DNA from 4 places in the Streptomyces sp. NPDC015131 genome. Region 4 is predicted to be linked to each of the others. Evidence: riboswitches for the same ligand, from Rfam matches in the RefSeq annotation. Region 4 holds a riboswitch; each other region holds the start of a gene.
What was found. Region 4 has a riboswitch for cyclic di-AMP ahead of ACF08D_RS25250 (transglycosylase family protein). Riboswitches for the same ligand answer to the same signal wherever they lie in the genome.
Positions count from the first base shown of each region.

Region 1: linked by a shared signal. The riboswitch ahead of ACF08D_RS19715 (C40 family peptidase) and the one ahead of ACF08D_RS25250 (transglycosylase family protein) in region 4 are both predicted to bind cyclic di-AMP.
Region 2: linked by a shared signal. The riboswitch ahead of ACF08D_RS30915 (M23 family metallopeptidase) and the one ahead of ACF08D_RS25250 (transglycosylase family protein) in region 4 are both predicted to bind cyclic di-AMP.
Region 3: linked by a shared signal. The riboswitch ahead of ACF08D_RS14520 (C40 family peptidase) and the one ahead of ACF08D_RS25250 (transglycosylase family protein) in region 4 are both predicted to bind cyclic di-AMP.

Region 1 is NZ_JBIBVB010000004.1:802,761-808,172, forward strand. Features, by position in the region: gene ACF08D_RS19695 (urease accessory protein UreF) at 1-389, opposite strand, end outside; gene ACF08D_RS19700 (urease subunit alpha) at 404-2,140, opposite strand; gene ACF08D_RS19705 (urease subunit beta) at 2,133-2,444, opposite strand; gene ACF08D_RS19710 (urease subunit gamma) at 2,461-2,763, opposite strand; cyclic di-AMP (ydaO/yuaA leader) riboswitch at 3,395-3,599, shown strand; gene ACF08D_RS19715 (C40 family peptidase) at 3,603-4,079, shown strand; gene ACF08D_RS19720 (ATP-binding protein) at 4,163-4,594, opposite strand; gene ACF08D_RS19725 (8-amino-7-oxononanoate synthase) at 4,916-5,412, opposite strand, start outside.
Region 2 is NZ_JBIBVB010000010.1:17,048-22,459, forward strand. Features, by position in the region: gene ACF08D_RS30910 (PrsW family intramembrane metalloprotease) at 1-662, shown strand, start outside; gene ACF08D_RS30915 (M23 family metallopeptidase) at 792-1,919, opposite strand; cyclic di-AMP (ydaO/yuaA leader) riboswitch at 1,931-2,065, opposite strand; gene ACF08D_RS30920 (PP2C family protein-serine/threonine phosphatase) at 2,331-3,479, opposite strand; tRNA gene ACF08D_RS30925 (tRNA-Met) at 3,663-3,736, opposite strand; gene ACF08D_RS30930 (PucR family transcriptional regulator) at 3,894-4,955, shown strand; gene ACF08D_RS30935 (DUF4287 domain-containing protein) at 5,070-5,282, shown strand; gene ACF08D_RS30940 (DUF6188 family protein) at 5,385-5,412, opposite strand, start outside.
Region 3 is NZ_JBIBVB010000003.1:724,439-729,850, reverse strand. Features, by position in the region: gene ACF08D_RS14520 (C40 family peptidase) at 1-1,366, opposite strand, end outside; cyclic di-AMP (ydaO/yuaA leader) riboswitch at 1,374-1,550, opposite strand; gene pcrA (DNA helicase PcrA) at 1,761-4,220, shown strand; gene ACF08D_RS14510 (M23 family metallopeptidase) at 4,363-5,412, opposite strand, start outside.
Region 4 is NZ_JBIBVB010000006.1:436,012-441,423, reverse strand. Features, by position in the region: gene eno (phosphopyruvate hydratase) at 1-1,149, opposite strand, end outside; gene ACF08D_RS25250 (transglycosylase family protein) at 1,463-2,167, opposite strand; cyclic di-AMP (ydaO/yuaA leader) riboswitch at 2,171-2,347, opposite strand; gene ACF08D_RS25245 (transglycosylase family protein) at 2,619-3,566, opposite strand; gene ACF08D_RS25240 (cytochrome P450) at 3,757-5,001, opposite strand; gene ACF08D_RS25235 (nucleoside triphosphate pyrophosphohydrolase) at 5,020-5,412, opposite strand, start outside.

The DNA of each region.
Region 1 (5,412 bases), on a different contig from region 4:
CGGGCGGCGGTCCCGAGGACCACCGGCTGGTGCGCGCCGCGGGGGAACGCCCGGGCCAGGGCGTCCAGTTCGGGGTGGGGCCAGGCCGTGCGGGCGGCCCGGATCATCTGGCGGCCGAGCCTGCGGGCGGTGGCGCGCAGGGCGGGCGAGGGGGTGCGGGCGTCGGCGGCCCGGTCGAGGGCGGCCGGGTCGTGGCCGTGGGCCGCGGCGGCGGCCAGGGCGGCGGAGGTGAGGCCGGTGGTGTGCAGGCGGCCCCGGCAGAAGCCTTCCAGGTCGCGGGCGTCCCGGAGGCGGCCGGCCTTGACGGCGGCCTCGGCTCCGCCGGAGTGGGCGTGCCCGCCGGCGGGGAAGCGGCCGTCGGCGAGGACGAGGAGTGCGGCGCGTGTCATCGGGCTCCCCGGCCTCAGAAGAGGAAGTAGCGCTGGGCCATGGGCAGTTCGGCGGCGGGTGCCGGTTCGACCGGCTCGCCGTCGATGGTCACGGTGAAGGTGTCGGCGTCGACCTCGACGCGCGGCAGGGCGTCGTTCTCGCGCATGTCCGCCTTGGTGACGCCCCGGGTGCTGGTGATGGCGGTGAACTCCTTGTGCAGGCCCAGGCGTTCGGGCAGCCCGTCGTCGAGCGCCGCGGTGGTGGCGAAGTTGTACGAGCCGGCCGCGGCGGCCGTGCCGAGCGCGCCGAACATGGGGCGGGGCAGCACCGGCTGGGGGGTGGGGATGGAGGCGTTGGCGTCGCCCATCTGGGCGTAGGCGATCTGGCCGCCCTTGATCACCGTCTGGGGCTTCACGCCGAAGAAGGCGGGCTCCCACAGGACGAGGTCGGCGAGCTTGCCGGATTCGACGGAGCCGATCTGGTGGTCGAGCCCCTGGGCGACGGCCGGGTTGATCGTGTACTTGGCGACATAGCGGCGCGCCCGGTGGTTGTCGGCGCGGCCGTCGCCGGGGAGGGCGCCGCGGCGCCGTTTCATCACATGGGCGGTCTGCCAGGTGCGCAGGACCACTTCGCCGACGCGGCCCATGGCCTGGGAGTCGGAGGAGATGATCGAGATGGCGCCCAGGTCGTGGAGGACGTCCTCGGCGGCGATGGTGGAGGGCCGGATGCGGGACTCGGCGAAGGCGAGGTCCTCGGGGACGGCCGGGTTGAGGTGGTGGCAGACCATCAGCATGTCGAGGTGTTCGTCGAGGGTGTTGACGGTGTGCGGCCGGGTGGGGTTGGTCGAGCTGGGCAGGACGTACGGCTCGGAGACGACGGTGATGATGTCGGGGGCGTGGCCGCCGCCCGCGCCCTCGGTGTGGTACGCGTGGATGGTGCGCCCGGCGATGGCGGCGAGGGTGTCGCCGACGAAGCCGGCCTCGTTGAGCGTGTCGGTGTGGATGGCGAGCTGGGCGCCGCTCTCCTCGCAGACGCGCAGGCACGCGTCGATGGCGGCGGGGGTGGCGCCCCAGTCCTCGTGGATCTTGAATCCCAGTGCGCCGCCGCGCAGTTGGGAGTGCATCGCCTCGTGGGAGACGGTGTTGCCCTTGCCGAGCAGGCCGATGTTGACGGGGTAGGTGTCCAGCGCCTGGAACATCCGGGCGAGGTGCCAGGGGCCGGGGGTGACGGTGGTGGCCTTGGTGCCCTCGGCGGGGCCGGTGCCGCCGCCGACGAGCGTCGTGATGCCGGAGGTGAGGGCCTGCTCCACGACGGTCGGGGAGATGAAGTGGACGTGTGCGTCGATGGCGCCGGCGGTGACGATCTTTCCGTTGCCGGCGATGATCTCGGTCTCGGGGCCGATGACCAGGTCGGGGTGGACGCCGTCCATGGTGTCGGGGTTGCCGGCCTTGCCGATGCCGGTGATGCGGCCGTCGCGGATGCCGATGTCGGCCTTGACGACGCCCCAGTGGTCGATGATGACGGCGCCGGTGACGACGGTGTCGGGGGCGCCCTCGGCGCGGGTGGCGCGGGACTGGCCCATGGACTCCCGGATCACCTTGCCGCCGCCGAACACCGCTTCGTCGCCGGAGCGTCCGGGGCCGCCGCAGCGGTCCTCCTCGATCTCGACGAGGAGGTCGGTGTCGGCGAGCCGGATGCGGTCGCCGGTGGTGGGGCCGAACAGGTCGGCGTAGCCGGGCCGGTCGAGGCGGACGCGGCTGAGGTCAGGCATCGAGGGGGCCTCCGGTCTGTCCGCGCAGGCCGGGGACGACACGCAGCCCGGCGAGCGGTACGAGTTCCACGTCGGCGGGGATGCCGGGCTCGAAGCGCACGGCGGTTCCGGCGGCGATGTTGAGCCGCAGGCCGCGGGCGGCCGCACGGTCGAAGTCGAGGCCGGGGTTGGCCTCGGCGAAGTGGTAGTGGGAGCCGACCTGGACGGGGCGGTCGGCGGCGTTGAGGACGGTGAGGCGGGTGACGGGGCGGCCCTCGTTGAGGAGGACGGGCTCGTCGGCGTACAGGATCTCTCCGGGGATCATCGGGCGCGCTCCCCCGTCAGACGATCGGTTCGTGGACGGTGACGAGCTTGGTGCCGTCGGGGAAGGTGGCCTCGACCTGGACGTCGTGGATCATCTCCGGGATGCCGTCCATCACCTCGTCGCGGGTGAGGACCTTGCGGCCGGACGCCATCAGCTCGCCCACGGTGCGGCCGTCGCGGGCGCCCTCCAGGATGTGGGAGGTGATGAGGGCGACGGCCTCGGGGTGGTTGAGCAGCACGCCGCGGGCCCTGCGCTTCTCGGCCACGTCGGCCGCGACATGGATGAGCAGACGTTCCTGTTCGTGCGGGGTCAGTTGCACGATTCACCTCACAGTCCTCCGCCCGGTCCGGTCCCGGGCGCAGCGGGACCCTATCCGGCTTCAACACTCTGTTGACCTGCGGGGACGAGTGTGGCCGAGAGATATTTCCATCTCTGGTCGAAGTTTTTCCGGGAGGTAAACCGGCCCTTTGCCCGCGCATGGCTGTGGGTGCGAACCGCCGGGTACATCCGTCCGGCCGGCGACGGGTCCCGGGAACGGCGGGAGGGGCGCCTCCGCTCCGGCGCGGCGCCGGGAGGTCCTTGACGGCGAGCGGCGCGCGCGTCGTGTGACGAGGGCTCAGTTCGACGGCACGGGACCGCCGCACCCCCGACGTGCCCTCCCCCGGACGGGCTCAGCAGTGCGAGAAACGCTCCCTCGTTCAGCGTAGGCATTCGGAGGAATTTCGTACGACGCGACTTGCGCAGCGGAACGACCCATCTGGCGGAATATCAGGTTCCGCCGCTGGTACGGGGATCGCCCGTGTCACGCCGCCGGGCCCCAAATCGACCCTGTCCACCCGAATGGATCAGTCGTGAGGAGCCTCACAAAAGGCCGTTTGGGCTCGGATTTTTCCCCTGGGATGGGTCAAGATCCCTGACGACGACAAGCCCCCGCCGCCGCGGCGGGGCGGTCCGGGCGGACGCCGAGTCCTGCCGCCGTCCGGACGACTGGTCGACAGGAGTGGATCGGCAGGAGTGGAGGACCCGAGCAGTACGGGTGACCGGACGCAGTACGTCCCCCCGGTCTCCCTTGGGGTGAAGCCGCGCGAGCGGCCGGGCAACTTCGCCAGCCCGAACCCGACAGGTCATCCTTCACAGGCGGCTGACGAAGGGTTGCGCATGACCGCGCAGATTCATGTCCCGTCTCTGCTGTCCCGGGCGGGTGCCGTCTCGGCACTCACCCTCGCCGCCGTCGGCGGCACCCTGCTGGCGCCGGGCGGCGTCCCGGAGGCGCAGGCCGCCCCGGCGCACGCGACCAAGGCGCTGAACATCGCCGCGTCCAAGAAGGGCGCTCCGTACGCCTACGGAGCGGTGGGCCCGTCCCGGTTCGACTGCTCCGGCCTGACGCTCTACTCGTACAAGAAGGCCGGCAAGAAGCTCCCGCGCACCGCGCAGCAGCAGTACAACAAGACCCGCCACATCTCCGCCTCCGGGCGGCAGAAGGGCGACCTGGTCTTCTTCCATCGCGGGAGCAGCGTCTACCACGTCGGGATCTACGCGGGTAACAACAAGATCTGGCACTCGCCGAAGTCGGGTTCGGTGGTGAAGCTGGACAAGATCTGGTCCTCGTCGGTCTGGTACGGACGCGTGCGCTGACGCTCCGCCACCGCGACCGACCGGTCGTGGGGGGGACCCGCCGGGCCGGCCCGGCGGGAGCCCCCGGCGGCGGGCGGGCGGCCTCAGGTCTGGACGGCGACCGTCCAGGGCAGCGCGATCCAGACGGTCTTGCCGCCGTCCGGCGTCGGGGTGACCGAGAGCCGCCCGCCCCGCTCGGCGGCGAGCCAGCGGATGATGACCATGCCGCGGCCGTTGTCCTGCTGCACGGCGGCCGGCAGCCGCTGCGGCCAGCGCGGGTGGCTGTCGGTGACGCCGATGCGGAGCCGCTCGTCGCGCTCCAGCCGGACGTCCACCGTGAAGGTGGGCGACTGGCCGAAGGTGTGCTGCACGGCGTTGGTGGCGAGTTCCGAGACGATCAGCCGGACCGTGTCGGCGGTGTCGGCGTCGTCGGCCAGCCCCCACTCCGTGAGGACCCCCGCCACATATCTCCTGGCGGCGGAGACCGAGGCGGGATCGCTCGGCAGTGTGACGGATGCTTCCTGATGGTCTGCCATGGCGAGGCCGTCCCTTTCCCACCGGGCCGGACTCCGACACGTACCGGATGTTTTTGAGGACGGCCTCGGATTGCGCTTCGCGCCAGACTGCCACTTATGTCGCCTCTGAGGGGGGCGATCCCCCAGGATCTGCGGGCATCTGTCGCTCGAAGCGGTGAACTCTACGACGCGAGAACGGATTTGGGCGGCACACTGAGGGGTTGGCCCGGCCGTACGGAGCGCACGGCGCGGTCCGGCGGTGCGCCGGCGCAGACCCGGTGAGGAACCGCGCGCCCCCGCGGCAGGCGGCCGGCCGCACCCGCCGTGGCGCGGTCCCGGCTCTCAGCCCGCCGACACGGCCCCCTCCGGCGCCGTACGGAGGACCACGGCGACCGCCTCGTCGATCTGACGTTCCGTCAAGTCGGCGCGGGCGGTGAGCCGGAGGCGGGAGATGCCGTCGGGGACCGACGGCGGCCGGAAGCACCCCACCGCGAGCCCCCCGGCCCGGCAGTCGGCGGCCCACGCCACGGCCTGCTCGGGCGAGGGCGCCCGGACCGACACCACCGCCGCGTCCGGCCGGGCGCCCGTCAGGCCCGCCGCGGTGAGTCGTGCGTGCAGTCCGGCCGCGACCTCCCGCGCCCGGCTCGCCAGGGCCGGCTCGGCCCGCAGCCGCCGCAGGGCCGCCAGCGCGCCGCCCGCCGCCGCCGGGGCGAGCCCGGTGTCGAAGATGAACGTCCGGGCGGCGTTGACCAGGTGGTCGATCACCCGGGCCGGCCCGAGGACCGCGCCGCCCTGGCTGCCCAGGGACTTGGAGAGCGTCAGCGTGGTGACCACGTCCG
Region 2 (5,412 bases), on a different contig from region 4:
CGGCGACGTTCTTCGTCCGGATCGTGATGTCCCCGTTCGCGCACCCGCTGTTCACCGTGCTCACCGGCGTGGGCTTCGGCATCGCGGCGGCGGCCGCGCGCGGCCGGCGCGTACGCCGGGTGGCGCTGCCGGTGCTGGGGCTCGCCCTGGCCATGGGCATGCACGCGTTGTGGAACGGGTCGGCGGCGCTCGGGCCGTGGGGCTTCTACGCGGTGTATGGGGCGTTCATGCTGCCGGCGCTCGGGCTGCTGACGTGGCTGGCGATATGGTCCCGCCAGCGCGAGTTGCGCACGATAGCGGGCGAGCTCCCGGCGTACGCGTCGGCGGGCTGGCTGACGCCCGCCGAGCCGCCGGCGCTCTCCTCGATGCGGGCGCGGGCGCTGGCCCGGGGGTACGCGGCGCGCTGCTTCGGCCCGGCGGCGGCTCGCGCGGTCGGCGAGTACGAGGCGTTCGCGACATCGCTGGCGTTCCTGCGCCACCGGGCGCGCCGGGGGACGGTGGGCCACGACTTCATGGCGCGCGAGCAGGAGTTGCTGCACCACCTGTGGCAGCGCAAGGAGGTCGCGGGGCCGGCGCTGACGTACGCGGCGCGGGCGACCGGCCGGGTCCGGACGCCGCCTCCGCACCTGGACTACGGCGGCTACAACCCGTACCGCTTCTAGGGCGGGCCGGGCCATACCGGCAGCCCTGGCGTCGGGGGGTGTGCCGCCAGGGCTGCCGGGGTCGGGGCGCGGGTGGGCGCAGGGGCCAGGAGTGGGAAATGTGCGAGGTGCCCGCGACGGGGCGGGGGATCAGACGGAGAGGCCCTTGCCGCGCAGCCAGGCGAGCGGGTCGATGCCGTCGCCGCCCGGGGTGTGCACCTCCAGGTGCAGGTGCGGCCCGGTGACATTGCCGGTGGCGCCGACCCGGCCGATGGTCTCGCCGGTGCCGACCGTCTGACCGGCGCCGACCGTCATGGACGACAGGTGGCAGTACCAGACCTCGGTGCCGTCCTCCAGCTCCAGCACGATGCGGTAGCCGTAGGAGCCGGACCAGCCGGCCGACTTGACGGTGCCACCGTGGACGGCCTTGGCGGGGGTGCCCGTGGGGGCGGCGAGGTCGAGGCCGGTGTGGTAGCCGGAGGACCACATGTTGCCGGCCTGGCCGTAGGTGGAGGTGATGGTGTACGAGGAGGTCGGGAGCGACCAGCTGCCGGCGAGCTTCGCGAGCCGCTCCTCCTCGGCGGCCTTCGCCTTGGCGGCGGCCTCGGCCTTGGCGGCGGCTTCCGCCTTCGCCTTCTCGTCGGCGGCCTGCTTCTGGGCGGCGGACTGCTGGGCCTTGGCCTGGGCGGCGGCCTGTTCGGCGGCGGCGGTCTCGGCGGCGGCCTTCGCCTCGGCGTCGGCGGTGGCCTGCTGCTGCTCGGCCTGCTGGAGGATGCGGGCGCGCAGGGCCTCGCCGGCGTCGGCGGCGCTGCTGCTCTGCTGCGCGGCGGTGTCCCGGTCGCCGCCGGCGGTGAGGTTGGCCGCGGTGAGCGGTCCGCCGTCGGTCCCGTCGGCCGCGCCTCCGTCCCCGTCGCCGTCACCGGAGTCGGTGTCGTCGGAGATCAGGGAGCCGATGCCGGGCAGGGCCTCGGCGTCGGGGAGGTTGTCGGTGACGATGTCCGGCAGGGATATGGAGACCGCCGGCTTGTCCTGCGCGGTGGCCATGCCGCCCGCGCCGACCGCCGCGATGACGCCCACGCCGAGGACGGTGGAGCTGCGGGCGAGTCCGCCGCGCTGCTTGGCCACCCGGTGCCGGCCCCGGACGGGGCGGACGGACTCCTCGGTGGGGTTCCACTCCTCCCACTGCCCGTTTACGGGTGCGGCGTCCGGGGCACCCGACGTGCTGAAGGATCCGGTGGAACCGAGGGGAGCTGCGGGGGCAGGGCTGTTGGACGCCACGGAGGCGTACTCCTTTCCTTCCTTCTCGCCTACCGGGTTAGCTGACGGGTTCGGAGCAGGAAGGTCTCCTACGGGCCCTGTTCGGCCCGATTCACCCCATGGTGGTGGTTCCCCGGTTCCCTTGCGGAATTCGGCGCACGCGCACGGTGCCGTCTCTGGCGACGGCTGGGACGACCGCGCTGCGTTATCGAACGTTAATAGACGCAGGCTCCGGATTCCAAGCCGTTCCTACTGATCATTAACCACGAAACCGGGGGACGTACCCGCCCACAGCGGGGCACATCCGGGCGAGTTGATCGCGCATCAGAAACATGCATCCGCCACAGTTGTTCTGACGGTTCGTCATATGTTATGCGCAGGGGCGCCCGCCGACTACGCACCGTACGGACGGCGGAAAACACCACGCGCCCTTCAGGGCACGACCGGGATCGTGCGCCGCCGCTCCGGCTGGCCCTGCGCCGGCCGGGCGACCGCCAGCAGCGCCATGTCGTCGGTCGCCCCGCCGCCGGTGTGCCGCCGCACATCGCCCACCAGGGCGTCCAGCACCGCGTCCGGCCCGGGGAACAGCCGCCCCGTCAGCCGGGCCACCGGGTCGTAGAAGACCCCCCGCGCGTCACGCGCCTCCGACAGCCCGTCCGTGTAGAGGAGGAGCGTCGCGCCCGCCGGGTACGGCGCCTCGAACGCCCGGTCCGGCCACGTTGCCAGGTCCGCCATGCCCAGGGGCAGCGCCGGCACCGCCTGCTCCAGCGGCTCGACGCTCCCGTCCGCGTACAGCATCAGCGGTACGGGGTGCCCCCGGTCGAGCACCCGCACCACGTCCTGGCCCCGGGGGATCTCCGCCAGCACCGCCGTGGTGAACCCCTCGAAGGCGTCCAGGCCGTCCCGCCGCGTCCCCTCCCGCGCCAGCGCCCGCTCCAGCCGCTGCGCCACGCCCTCCAGCGAGCTCTCCTGCTCGGCCGCCTCCCGGAACGCCCCGATCACCACCGCCACGGCCTCGACCGCGCCCATGCCCTTGCCCCGTACGTCCCCCACCACCAGCCGCACCCCGAACGGCGTGTCCTGCACCGCGAACAGGTCGCCCCCGATGAACGCGTCCGCCTGCGCCGCCTCGTACCGCGCCGCCACCTGCAGCCCGCCGATCCGCTCGGCGGGCGTCGGCAGCACGGCCCGCTGCGCCGTCTCGGCGATCACCCGCGCCGACGCGAGCCGCTCCCCGCTGCGCCGCACGACCCGGTTGATCAGCAGCGCCAGCCCGGCCACCACGAGCACCGTGAGGATCTCGGTGAGGTTCTGCGTGTCGTCCTGGTACGCCTTGCCCAGGTGCAGCCCCCACATGGCCAGCACCGCGAACAGCCCGGCCAGCAGCGTGGCGCGGGCGGTGAACAGCGGCGCGGCGACCAGCGGGGCCGCGACGAACAGCGGTACGGCGGTGAACCGCGCCGGGGTCGTCAGGTCGTACACCACCCCGCCCGCGATCAGCAGCGCGGGCAGTGCGCTCACGAACCCCCGGGCCCACGCCCGCTCCCCGCCGTCGTCGCCGTCCCGCGCTCGCTGCCCCACCACTGGCCTCCTGCCCGGTCCGCCCACGGCTGCGGACGGTACCGCGCGCCACCCCACCGGAGCGGAGCCGCGCCGCACGGCGCCCCACCCTCCGCCGTCCGAGCGACGAGGCCCCGCGCCCCTCCCGGGACGCGCGAGCACGACGAAGGCCCGGTGCGCAATGCACCGGGCCTTCGTCTTCAGTAGCGGGGACAGGATTTGAACCTGCGACCTCTGGGTTATGAGCCCAGCGAGCTACCGAGCTGCTCCACCCCGCGTCGGTGAACACCACCCTACGCCATCCGGCGCACGATCCCCAATCCATTGCCCGCCCGGGCCCCCGGAGCGGGCCGGAGGGCGGGCGTGCCACCCTGGACGACCGCGTCAACGTCGCGTCAAGAGGGCGTCGCGGGCGCGGCGGACGGGGAGGGACGGATGGCTGGGACGGACACGCCCGAGGCGTACCTGAGCGGGTACGACGGGATCATCGCCGCCGCCTGCGCCACCGGCAGACGGCTGAGCCGGGACGAGCTGGAGGCGCTGCGGGCGCAGGGCGAGCGGGCGGCGGAGGCGGGGCTCGGGCTGCGGGCCCTCGTACGCGCCCACCTCTGTGCCGCCCAGGAGGTGTCGGCGCGGCTGCGCGGCCGGGAGGCGGACCACCTGCTCGTGGCGGTGGAGCAGGCGGTGGACGCCTTCGCCGAGGGCCATGAGCGGGCGCAGCGGCTGGCGATCCGGCAGCAGGAGGCGGCCCGCCGGGAGTTCATCGACGACCTGCTGCACGGCCGCACCGACGCCGGCCGGCTGGCCGAGCGGGCGGCCCGCTTCGGCCTGCTGCTGTCGCACGCGCACGCGGTCGCCGTCGCCGAGGGCCCGGAGCCGTACGAGGACGGCTACGCCGTCACACGCGGCGTCGAGGCGTCGCTGGGCGCCCGTTTCGGCGACCGGCGCACCCTGCTGACCACCAAGAACGGGCGGCTGATCTGCATCGCGCCCGCCGACGAGACGGACGTGCTGTCCTTCTTCGCCAAGCAGGCGTACGCGGCGACGGACGGCGGCCGGGTCGCCATCGGGCGCTCCCACCCGGGGGTCGGCGGCGTCGTCCACTCGTACGAGGAGGCGCTCAACGCCCTCGACCTGGCGGCCCGGATGCAGCTGGAGGGCCCGGTGCTGCGCGCCGCCGACCTGCTGGTGTACCCGGTCCTCACCCGCGACCGGCAGGCGATGGCCGACCTGGTCCGCTCGGTGCTCGGCCCGCTCCAGGGCGCCCGGGGCGGTGCCCGCCCGCTGATCGACACGCTCACGGCGTACTTCGACACCGGCTGCGTCTCCGCCGAGGCCGCCCGCCGGCTGTCGCTGAGCGTCCGGGCCATGACGTACCGCCTGGACCGCATCCACCGCCTGACGGGCGCCGACCCGGGCGACCCCGTGGACCGCTACACCCTCCAGACGGCCGTCATCGGCGCCCGCCTCCTCGACTGGCCGGACCAGGAGCTCTAGAGCACGGCCGGTGTGACGCGGCACACAGAGGGGCGGCGATGATTCCGCCCCGGTCGGCCGGTCGACAGTGCAGCATCACCTCACCAGCCGGACCGGACCAGAAACGGGGCACTGATGACGACCACGGCCAAGGGACCCGCGAGCTACTTCCCCTCCATCGAGAAGAAGTACGGCCGCCCGATCGCGGACTGGCAGGAGCTGATCCGCTCCTCCCCGCTGACCAAGCACATGGAGCTGGTCGCCTGGCTCAAGTCCGAGCACGCCCTCGGCCACGGCCACGCCAACGCCCTGGTCGCGTACACCCTCGCGGAGGACAGCACGCCCTGACCGCCCCCCGGAACACCGAAGCGCCCCGCCCGGCACAAGGCGGATTCCAGCGGTCGTCGCGACACGGGTTGAGTGCCGCAACGGTGTCGGCTGCGGCGGTGATCAGTGTTGCCAGTCGGTCTCGCCGCCC
Region 3 (5,412 bases), on a different contig from region 4:
CCACGTGCCGGAGCTCGTCGTAGAAGACCAGGTCGCCCGGGCGCAGGTCCTCGATGCCGACCCGGGTGCCCGCCATCGCCTGGTCCCACGTCGTACGGGGCAGGTCGACCCCGGCCGCCCGCCACGCGGCCTGGGTGAGCCCCGAGCAGTCGTACGAGCTGGGGCCGGTCGCGCCCCACACGTACGGCTTGCCGATCTGCGCCTCGGCGAAGGCCAGCACCTCGCGGGCCTTGCTGGTGCGGCCCGCCTCCGCGCCGGGGCGGCACGGCTCGGCCCGGTTCGGCTCGGTCGGGGTCGGCTCGGCCCGGTTCGGTTCGGGGTGGCACGGCTCGGTTCGCCGGGCCGGTGCGGACCCGGCCGTCGCACGGGCCAGCACCGCGCGGGCCTCGGCGAGCTTCCGCTGCGTGGTCTGCTTGGTGGTACGGAGCGACTCTTGCGCCTCGGACGCCGCGTCCGCCTCGGGCCCGGGCGCCGTATGCGTGGCGGGCGCCGCGTGCGTGGCGGGTGCCGCCCAGTCGGCCTCGGGCACCCGCTCGCTCGCCACGGGCGGGGGCAGGTGCTCGTCCACCGGCCCGGCCCCGGGCTGCGAGGGCAGGAGCGGCAGGGTCGGCGCCGGCGGCATCGGCGGTACCGGCGCCAGGCCGGTGAGCGGGTCGTACGCCGGCGCGCCGGGCGCGGGCGCCTCCGGGGCGCCCTCCAGGACGTCCCCCGGCGCCCCCGCGACGAGCGTGCCGCCCGCGGGCGTCGCGTCCGTGAGCGGCCCGCCCCCGAAGTCCGCGAACGCCCCGTCGCCGAAGGTTCCGTCCGCGAAAGCCCCGTCTGCGAAAGCCCTGTCCAGGGTGGGACCCTCCGCGTACACCCCGGTCCCGGCCCCGGCCGTCCCGCTCCCGCCCGCGAAGGCCCCGGCCGTCCCGCTCCCGCCCGTCCTGCTCAGGTCGCCCGTGTCACTCAGGTCGCTCAGGTCGCTCAGGCCGCTCACGTCGCTCCGGCCGCCCAGGCCGCTTCCGACCGGCAGGCCGCCGAGCCTCTCGCCGCCGCCCCGGGGCGCCTCCCCGCCGGTCCGGTCACCGCCTCCGCCGCCCGTGCGCTGCCGCGGGACGGCCCGCGGCGGCGGGGGCGCGGTCCGCGCGGGCTGCGTCGCCGCCGTACCCGCCTGCCGGTAGAGGTCGTCGACCTTTCTCTGTACCTCCTCGACCGTCGGCCCCCGGTCCGGATCGCCCGGAGCGGCGGTGGCGGCGGTCGCGCCCTGTGACGACAGGAGCGTGACCGAGGCCAGCGCGGCGGCCGTCGTGACCCCGACGGCGGGCGAGTGGGCATGCAGGGTGTGCAAGGTGCGCGTTGCGCGCGGCTTGCGATGCGACGCCAAGGCCGGCATCTCCTTCCGTGGACCGCCTACCGGGTCAGCTGTCAGGTTCGGGCGGAACGGAAGGTGCCCTACGGCCGTGCCCGAGGGCGGCGGGCCGATTCACCTCGGTCGTACGAGTCGTACGTGGTGGGTCCCCGGTTCCGAACTGCCCCGGAGGGCAGCACGAATTCGGCGTAAGCGGTCCGACCGGCGTGGTTCGCCGATGCGAAAACGGACCGCTTGGGCGAGCACGCTAGCCAAACTGTGGTGGTGCTGTGAAGGATGATGTTCGATATGCCCGATACGTTTTCGTGACCTTGGCGTGATGTCGCCGGGCCGGTGCGGAGCGTGACGATTCGGGCCTCTTGCCGGTTCGTCCACGGCTGTCAGTGGGGCCGCCTAGACTCGATAGGCGATGAGCAGCCTCTTTGACGACAGCTTCCTGGCGGACCTCCGGAACCACGCCTCCGAGGAGCCCCCGCCGCCCCCCGAGGACCGGGAGGGCCCCGGGCACGGCCCGGCCCCGGAGGAGGTCCCGCACGACCTCTTCGGCGGTCACTTCGACGTGCCCCCGGCCCGGGACAGCCACTACCGCGACGGCGCCCCGCGTCCGGTCGTCGACGCCGCCGCCCTCCTGGACGGGCTGAACGACCAGCAGCGCGCCGCCGTCGTGCACACCGGGTCCCCGCTGCTCATCGTCGCCGGTGCCGGGTCGGGCAAGACCCGGGTGCTCACCCACCGGATCGCCCACCTGCTGGCCACCCGGCACGTCCACCCCGGCCAGATACTGGCGATCACCTTCACCAACAAGGCCGCCGGCGAGATGAAGGAGCGCGTCGAGCAGCTCGTCGGCCCGCGCGCCAACGCGATGTGGGTCATGACCTTCCACAGCGCGTGCGTCCGCATCCTGCGCCGCGAGTCGAAGAAGCTCGGCTTCACCTCGTCCTTCTCGATCTACGACGCCGCCGACTCCAAGCGGCTGATGGCGCTGGTCTGCCGCGACCTGGACCTGGACCCGAAGAAGTTCCCGCCCAAGTCGTTCAGCGCCAAGATCTCCAACCTGAAGAACGAGCTGATCGACGAGGAGACCTTCGCCGACCAGGCCGCCGACGGTTTCGAGAAGACCCTCGCCGAGGCGTACCGGATGTACCAGGCGCGGCTGCGCGAGGCCAACGCCCTGGACTTCGACGACATCATCATGACGACGGTCCACCTGCTCCAGGCGTTCCCGGACGTCGCCGAGCACTACCGCCGCCGCTTCCGGCACGTCCTCGTCGACGAGTACCAGGACACCAACCACGCCCAGTACACCCTCGTCCGCGAGCTGGTCGGCACCGGGTACGAGGACCTGGGCCCGGCCGAGCTGTGCGTGGTGGGCGACGCCGACCAGTCGATCTACGCCTTCCGCGGCGCCACCATCCGCAACATCCTCCAGTTCGAGGAGGACTACCCGGACGCCACCACGATCCTCCTCGAACAGAACTACCGCTCGACGCAGACCATCCTGTCCGCCGCCAACGCGGTCATCGAGCGCAATGAGAGCCGCCGCCCCAAGAACCTGTGGACCAACGCCGGCGAGGGCGCCCGCATCACCGGGTACGTCGCGGACACCGAGCACGACGAGGCACAGTTCGTCGCCGACGAGATCGACCGGCTGACGGACGCGGGCGACGCCAAGGCCGGCGACGTCGCCGTCTTCTACCGGACGAACGCCCAGTCCCGTGTGTTCGAGGAGATCTTCATCCGCGTCGGCCTGCCGTACAAGGTCGTCGGCGGTGTCCGGTTCTACGAGCGCAAGGAGGTCCGCGACGTCCTCGCGTACCTGCGCGTCCTCGCCAACCCCGAGGACAACGTGCCGCTGCGCCGCATCCTCAACGTCCCCAAGCGCGGCATCGGCGAGCGCGCCGAGGCGATGGTCGACGCCCTCGCCCTGCGCGAGAAGATCACCTTCCCGCAGGCGCTGCGCCGCGTCGACGAGGCGTACGGCATGGCGGCCCGCTCGGCGAACGCGGTGAAGCGCTTCAACACGCTGATGGACGAGCTGCGCACCGTCGTCGAGTCCGGCGCCGGACCGGCGGTCGTCCTGGAGGCCGTCCTGGAGCGCACCGGGTATCTCGCCGAGCTCCAGGCGTCCACCGACCCGCAGGACGAGACCCGCATCGAGAACCTGCAGGAGCTGGCCGCCGTCGCCCTGGAGTACGAGCAGGGCCGCGGCGAGGACGAGGGCGCGGGCACCCTCGCCGAGTTCCTGGAGCAGGTCGCCCTCGTCGCCGACTCCGACCAGATCCCGGACGAGGACGAGGAGGGCTCCGGCGTTATCACGCTGATGACGCTGCACACCGCCAAGGGCCTGGAGTTCCCGGTGGTGTTCCTGACCGGCATGGAGGACGGCGTCTTCCCGCACATGCGGGCCCTCGGCCAGACCAAGGAGCTGGAGGAGGAGCGCCGCCTGGCGTACGTGGGCATCACCCGCGCCCGTGAGCGGCTCTACCTGACGCGGTCGACGCTGCGCAGCGCCTGGGGCCAGCCGTCGTACAACCCGCCGTCGCGCTTCCTGGAGGAGATCCCGGGGGCGTATCTGGAGTGGAAGCGCACGGGCGCCACGGCCAAGCCCGCCGGGCCGACGTCCGGGATCGCGTCGGCGCTGTCGTCGCGCGGGCGTTCCGGCGGCCCGTCCGGGTTCGCCACCCGCCGTGCGACCGACAAGCCGGTGATCTCACTGGCGGTGGGGGACCGGGTGACGCACGACCAGTTCGGGCTCGGCACGGTGATGGCGGTGACCGGGGCGGGCGCGGACGCGCAGGCCACGATCGACTTCGGCGACGAGAAGCCCAAGCGGCTCCTGCTGCGGTACGCGCCGGTCGAGAAGCTCTAGCGCTCCAGCGCTTCAGCGCCGCCGGGTGGCTACCGCCCGGTGGCGCCATGCCGGTCGGGCCTGGTGGCTCCGGGCCGGCCAAGGGCCTGGGGCCGGTGGCCGTGGGCTGTGGGCCGGGGGCCGGGGGCCGTGGGCCGGGGTCTCAGCCGGTCGGGTTGAGGCCGTGGCCGCGCAGCCACGGCACCGGGTCGATCGCGGCGCCGCCGCCGGGCCGTACCTCGAAGTGCAGGTGCGGTCCGGTGGAGTTGCCGGAGTTCCCGGAGTAGGCGATGACCTCGCCCGCCTTGACCTCGCCCGAGCGGATCTTGGTGCTGCTGAGGTGGCAGTACCAGGTCTCGGTGCCGTCCTTGGCGGTGACGATCGCCATGTTCCCGTACGCGCTGTTCCACTGCGTCCGCACGGTGCCGTCGGTCGCGGCCATCACCGGCGTGCCGTACTGCACGGGGAAGTCGATACCGGTGTGCAGGGACATCCAGTTGACGCCCGCCTGGCCGTACTGCGCGCTGAGCTGGTGCAGGGCCACGGGGAGGGCGAACTTGGGGCGCAGCGCCTCGCGGCGGGCCGCCTCCTCCTCGCGCTTCTTGCGCTCCGCCTCCTGGCGCGCCTTGAGGTCGATGCGCTCCTGGGTGCGGTTGGCACGGTCGCCGAAGTCGCGGGCGTCGGCGCTCAGGGCGGCCAGCTGGGTGTCGAGTTCGCTGTTGGCGACGACCGGCTTCACGGCGGTGGGCGCGTCGGCGGCCGTCACCGCCTTCTCGTCGCTCTTGGTCTCGCCGGGGGCGCCGTTGGTGAGGCCGCTGACGGAGGCCGCCGCGATGCCGGCGACGCCCATCACGCAGGCGGAGGGCACGGCGACGGTGAGAAGCGCGGACCGTTTGGCGGGAGTACGGCGCCGGCCGCGGCTGCCGCCGCCTCCGGTGCCCGAGGCTCCCGCGCGGCGCGAGGCCCGGGGGCCGGCCGGTGCGGCCGCCGCGGCCGGGACGACCGGGGCGATCGCGGTCTCGGTGAGGCTGTCGTGCAGGGCGTCGGCCCCGGCGAGGTCCCCGGGCAGCGGCTCGGCCGGCGCCTCCGGGGCGATGTCCCCGAGGAGTTCGGGCTCCGGGAGGGCGGCGTCGGCCACGGGCGACTGGTCGGCCGCCGCATAGTCGTACTGCTCGGGGACGGTGAAGGTCTCGGTCGCCGCGGCGGCGTGGTT
Region 4 (5,412 bases):
GCCGCAGTTGGTGGCGACGGCCAGGTCGGCGATGGTGACGTCCTCGGTCTCGCCGGAGCGGTGCGACATCATGCACTTGAAGCCGTTGCGCTGGGCCAGCTCGACGGCGTCCAGGGTCTCGGTGAGCGAGCCGATCTGGTTGACCTTGACCAGCAGGGCGTTGGCGGCGTTCTCGTCGATGCCGCGGGCCAGGCGCTCGGGGTTGGTGACGAACAGGTCGTCGCCCACGAGCTGGACCTTGGAGCCCAGCTTCTCGGTGATGGTCTTCCAGCCGTCCCAGTCGTCCTCGAACAGCGGGTCCTCGATGGAGACCAGCGGGTACGCCTCGACCAGCTCGGCGTAGTAGTCGGTCATCTCGGCGGCCGAGCGGGACTTGCCCTCGAACTCGTACGAGCCGTCCTTGTAGAACTCGGACGCGGCGACGTCCAGCGCCAGGGCGATGTCCTTGCCCGGGGCGTAGCCGGCCTGCTTGATGGCCTCCAGGATGAGGTCGAGCGCGGCGCGGTTGGAGTCGAGGTTCGGGGCGAAGCCGCCCTCGTCGCCCAGGCCGGTGGAGAGGCCCTTCTCCTTCAGCACCTTCTTGAGGGTGTGGTAGACCTCGGCGCCCCAGCGCACGGCCTCGGAGAAGGACTCGGCGCCGATCGGCGCGATCATGAACTCCTGGATGTCCACGTTGGAGTCGGCGTGCGAGCCGCCGTTGAGGATGTTCATCATCGGAACGGGCAGCAGGTGCGCGTTCGGGCCGCCCAGGTAGCGGAAGAGCGGCAGGTCCGACGCCTCGGAGGCGGCGTGGGCGACGGCCAGGGAGACGCCGAGGATGGCGTTGGCGCCGAGGGACGACTTGTCCGGCGTGGCGTCCAGGTCGAACATCGCCTGGTCGATCAGCCGCTGCTCGGTGGCGTCGTAGCCGACGAGCTCCGGGCCGATCTGCTCGATGACGGCGAGGACGGCCTTCTCGACACCCTTGCCGAGGTAGCGGTCCTTGTCACCGTCGCGGAGCTCGAGGGCCTCGAAGGCACCGGTGGAGGCACCGGACGGGACGGCAGCACGGCCGGTGCTGCCGTCGTCGAGGCCGACCTCGACCTCGACCGTGGGGTTGCCTCGGGAGTCCAGGATTTCCCGGGCTACGACGACGTCGATGGACGGCACGAGCATCTCCTTCTGGGATGTGACGCAAGTAGTGACGCGTGGTGGTGCAGGGTCTATGGCCTTGCGGCAAGAGCCTAACCGGCCCGGGAGCCGGAGCCCGCCGACGCCCGCCTCCTGGGACGAAAAAGGGCTCATGGGACGGCATTACGGGCGAATCGCCGCGAAAGTTACCGAGCGGTAGTCGCAGTGTGCGCGGGGCCGCTCAGGCGGGCCCCCGCCCGGGCGCGCCCGCCGCGAGCGGGCCGGGGACGGGAAACCCCGGCCCGGTGCGCACGGGGGAAGGGCGCACCGGGCCGGGGCGGCTGGTGGCGGGTCAGCTCAGGTGGAGCTGCTGGCCCGGGTAGATCAGGTCGGCGTCGTCGACGATGTCCTTGTTCAGCTCGAAGAGCTTCGCCCAGCCGCCGGTGACCTTCTTGTCGGCGGCGATGGTGCTGAGGGTGTCGCCGGTCTTCACCTTGTACTCGCCGTCGCCCTTCTCGACCTTCTTGCCGGTCGGGGTGGTGACGGTCTTCTTCGACTCGGCCTTGGGGGCGGCGTCGGCCTTGGGGGCGGCCTGCGGCGCGGTGCGCTGCTCGCTGCGCGTGGTGGGCTCCTCGGCCTTGCGCTCCTGCTGCGGCTGCGCCTGCTCGGCACCGCCGTCGTAGGCGGCGTTGGACAGGCCGACGCCGCAGCTCGGCCACGCGCCCTTGCCCTGGCCGGCGAGGACCTTCTCAGCGATCTGGATCTGCTGCGACTTCGACGCCTGGTCGGCGGTCTGGGCGAAGGCGGTGCCGCCGTACGCGGCCCAGGTGGAGGCCGAGAACTGGAGGCCGCCGTAGTAGCCGTTGCCGGTGTTGATGGACCAGTCGCCGCCGGACTCGCACTGGGCGACCTTGTCCCACTCGGCGGTGGTGGCGGCCGAGGCGGTGGTGGCGCCCATCAGCGGGGCGGCGACGGCGGCACCGGTGATACCGGCGAACGCGGCGAATCGGACGGCCTTGGACGGGCGACGGTGCTTGGCCTTGCCGGAGAACAGCATGGGACATCTCCTCACCGACGCCTGCGAGGTGAGCTGTCGGGTTCGGGCGTGAGCTGCCCGGCCGCACGGCACTGGTGTGCGCGCGGCTTCACCCCTAGCCGGTCCCCGCGCCATGTCTCCATGGCCGGGCCCCGGCACCTACCTTGGGTCCCCCGCTCCTGCCTTCGGCGCTGACGCGACGACTGTTCCCTCCGGCCGGCGGCAGGATTCGGCGTTCCGGCTGAAGGGGCCCGCGGTGGCGAGCGGTCACGACCGTAGACGCACACCCGTCCGAAGTTCAAAGACGGACATCCGGGTCAATCAACCCTTATCCGCCTGCCCTTGACGGGCGTTTACGCAGGTGACGGGCGGATTGGGCGATTCGGACGCGCCCGGCCGGCCGGAGGGGGTGAAGAGATTCATGTCTCACTCCCGCAGAAGGGGACATAAGCCCCGACACCCCCGTGTGCGGCTACGGCTGATCGGCCGTCAGCTCCAGGCTCTGGCCGGGGAGGATCAGGTCCGGGTCGCCGCCCACGACGCCCTGGTTCGCCTGGTAGAGGGCGGCCCAGCCGCCCGCCACGCCCTGCTCGTCCGCAATGGCCGAGAGGTTGTCGCCGGGGCGGACCGTGTACGCGCCGGGCTCGACGCTGCCCGGGTCGCGGGTCGCCCCGTCGCCCCGGGAGGGGTGTGCACCGGTTTCACGCTCGTCGTCCGTATTGCCGGGAACGGCGGGCTTGGTGGGATCGGCGGGCTTGTCGCCGGTTTCGCCCGTGGCGGTGCCCGGCGCGCCCGGGGCCGCCGGTTCGGCGGGGGCGGTGGGCGCCGCGGTGCCGGCCGGCGCGGTGGGCGCGGCCGGGCCGGTGGCCGGGGTCTCCTCCTTGGCGGGCTCGCCCCGGTGCTTGCCGGTGCCCGAGGCGGGCGTCCCCGGCGTGCCGGACGCGGGCGGCGCGGCGGGCTCCGCCGGGTCGCCGGGCAGGAGGGAGCCGACCGGGTCGGTGGGGCGGGCCGGGGCGGTGGCCCCGGGCGCGTCCGGGTCCTCCAGCGTCTCGGCCGGATCCGTGGCGCCGGGCGCCGGGGTGGTGGCGGTGGGGTCGGCGGGGGCCGCGGTGGCGCCGCCCAGGCCCGCGATCGGGGCGCAGGTCTCCCACGCCTTGGCGCCCGTCGCGGCGTACACCTTCTCGGCGACGGAGATCTGCTGGGCGCGGCTGGCGAGGTCGGGGCGCGGGGCGTGGGCGAGGCCGCCGTACGACTCCCAGGTCTCCTGGGACATCTGGAGGCCGCCGTAGAAGCCGTTGCCGAGGTCGGCGCTCCACATGCCGCCCGACTCGCACTCGGCGACGCGGTCCCATGTGGTGGCGTCGGCCGCCGTCGCGGAGCCGGCGCCGAGCAGCGGGAGGGCGATCGCGGATCCGGTCACCCCTGCCGCGACGACGATGGCGGGGGCTTGGCGAGGTCGTCGGTGCCGGCCGTTCCCGGAGCGCATGCGGTGCTGCCTTTCGCGTGACTGCTGAGGTGACGGTGAACGTAGCGGCATTCGAACGTTCGTCACAAGTCGATGCACCCCCGATCACGCGAAGATCACAGAACTGACGGTCCGTCAGCGGGCGTCACTTCGCGTACGGGGTGAATTCCACCGGGAGCGTGCGCAATCCCCGCATGATGAGCCCGCCCCGCCACCGCAGATCCGCCGGGTCCACGGCGAGCCGGAGGTCCGGCAGCCGGGTCAGCAGGGTCGCCAGCGCGGTCTGCCCCTCCAGCCGGGCGAGCGGTGCGCCGAGGCAGTAGTGGATGCCGTGCCCGTACCCCAGGTGCTGGTTGTCCCGGCGCGCCAGGTCCAGCGTGTCCGGCCCGGCGAACCGCTCGGGGTCCCGGTCGGCGGCGGCGAGCACCACGAGCACCGGGTCGCCCGCGGCGATCCGCTCGCCCCCGACGGTGAGCGGCTCGGTGGCGAACCGCCAGGTCGCCAGCTCCACCGGCCCGTCGTAGCGCAGGAGTTCCTCCACCCCGGTCTCCAGCAGCCCCCGCTCCCCGGCGGCCAGGGACGCCTGGAGGCGCTCGCGCTCGCCGGGGTGGCGCAGCAGCGCGTACACGCCGTTGCCGATGAGGTTCACCGTCGTCTCGAAGCCCGCGAAGAGCAGGATGAACGCCATCGCGGCGGCTTCGTTCTCGGTGAGGTGCTCGCCGTGGTCGGAGGCCCGGATGAGCCCCGAGATCAGGTCGTCGCCGAGGTCGTCGCGCTTGCGGTGGATCAGCTCGGCCAGGTAGCCGCGCATCTTCTTCACCGACCGGGCGACCCCGCCCCGGGGCCCTCCCCCGTGCCGGATCATCATTCCCGCCCAGTCGCGGAAGTCGTCCTGGTCCTCGCGGGGCACGCCGAGCATGTCGCAGATCGCGTAGATGGGGAGCGGGAAGGCGAACTCGTGGATGAGGTCCGCGCTCCCCCGCGCGGCGAAGTCGCCGATCAGCCGGTCCGTCAGCTCCTGCACGCGCGGGGCGAACGCGGCCACCCGGCGGGGCGTGAACGCCTTGGACACCAGCCGGCGCAGCCGGGTGTGGTCCGGCGGGTCGATGTTGAGCAGATGGGTCATCAGCTCGGCCTTGCGCTCGCCGGGGATGCCGGTCCTGCCCCGGGCGTGCGCCGGCTCGTCGTGGTGCGCCGGGTTCTTGCTCAGCCGCTGGTCGGCCAGCGCCTGCCGGGCGTCCGCGTACCGCGTCACCAGCCACGCCTCCACCCCGCTGGGCAGCGTGGTGCGGTGCACCGGGGCGTGCTCCCGCAGCCAGGCGTAGGCGGGGTACGGGTCGGTGGCGAACTCCCAGGTGAAGAGTTCCGGGGCGGCGTTCGGGTCGGTCACGCCCCCGACGTTAACCGGTCAGGAGGAGTGCCCCTCCGCGGCCCGGACGGCGTCGCGGTAGGCGCGGCCGGCCGCGCGGAGGGCGGCCTCCGGGTCGACACCCGCCGCCTCCGCCCGTACGGCCAGGGCCAGCAGCTCGTACCCGATGCCCTCGCCCGCCGGGAGCGGGACGTCCAGCCCGGCGGTGCGGACCCGGCTCGCCAGCTTGGCGGCCAGGGCCAGGCCCGGCTGGCCGAGCGGGACGCCGTCGGTCACCGAGGCCCGGCGCTTCTCCTCCGCCTTGGTGCGCAGCCAGTGCTCCCGGACCTCCTCGGGCGTCTCGGCGCGCTCCTCGCCGAAGACGTGCGGGTGGCGGTTGATCAGCTTCTCCACGATGGTGCCCGCCACGTCGTCGACCGAGAACGGCTCCTC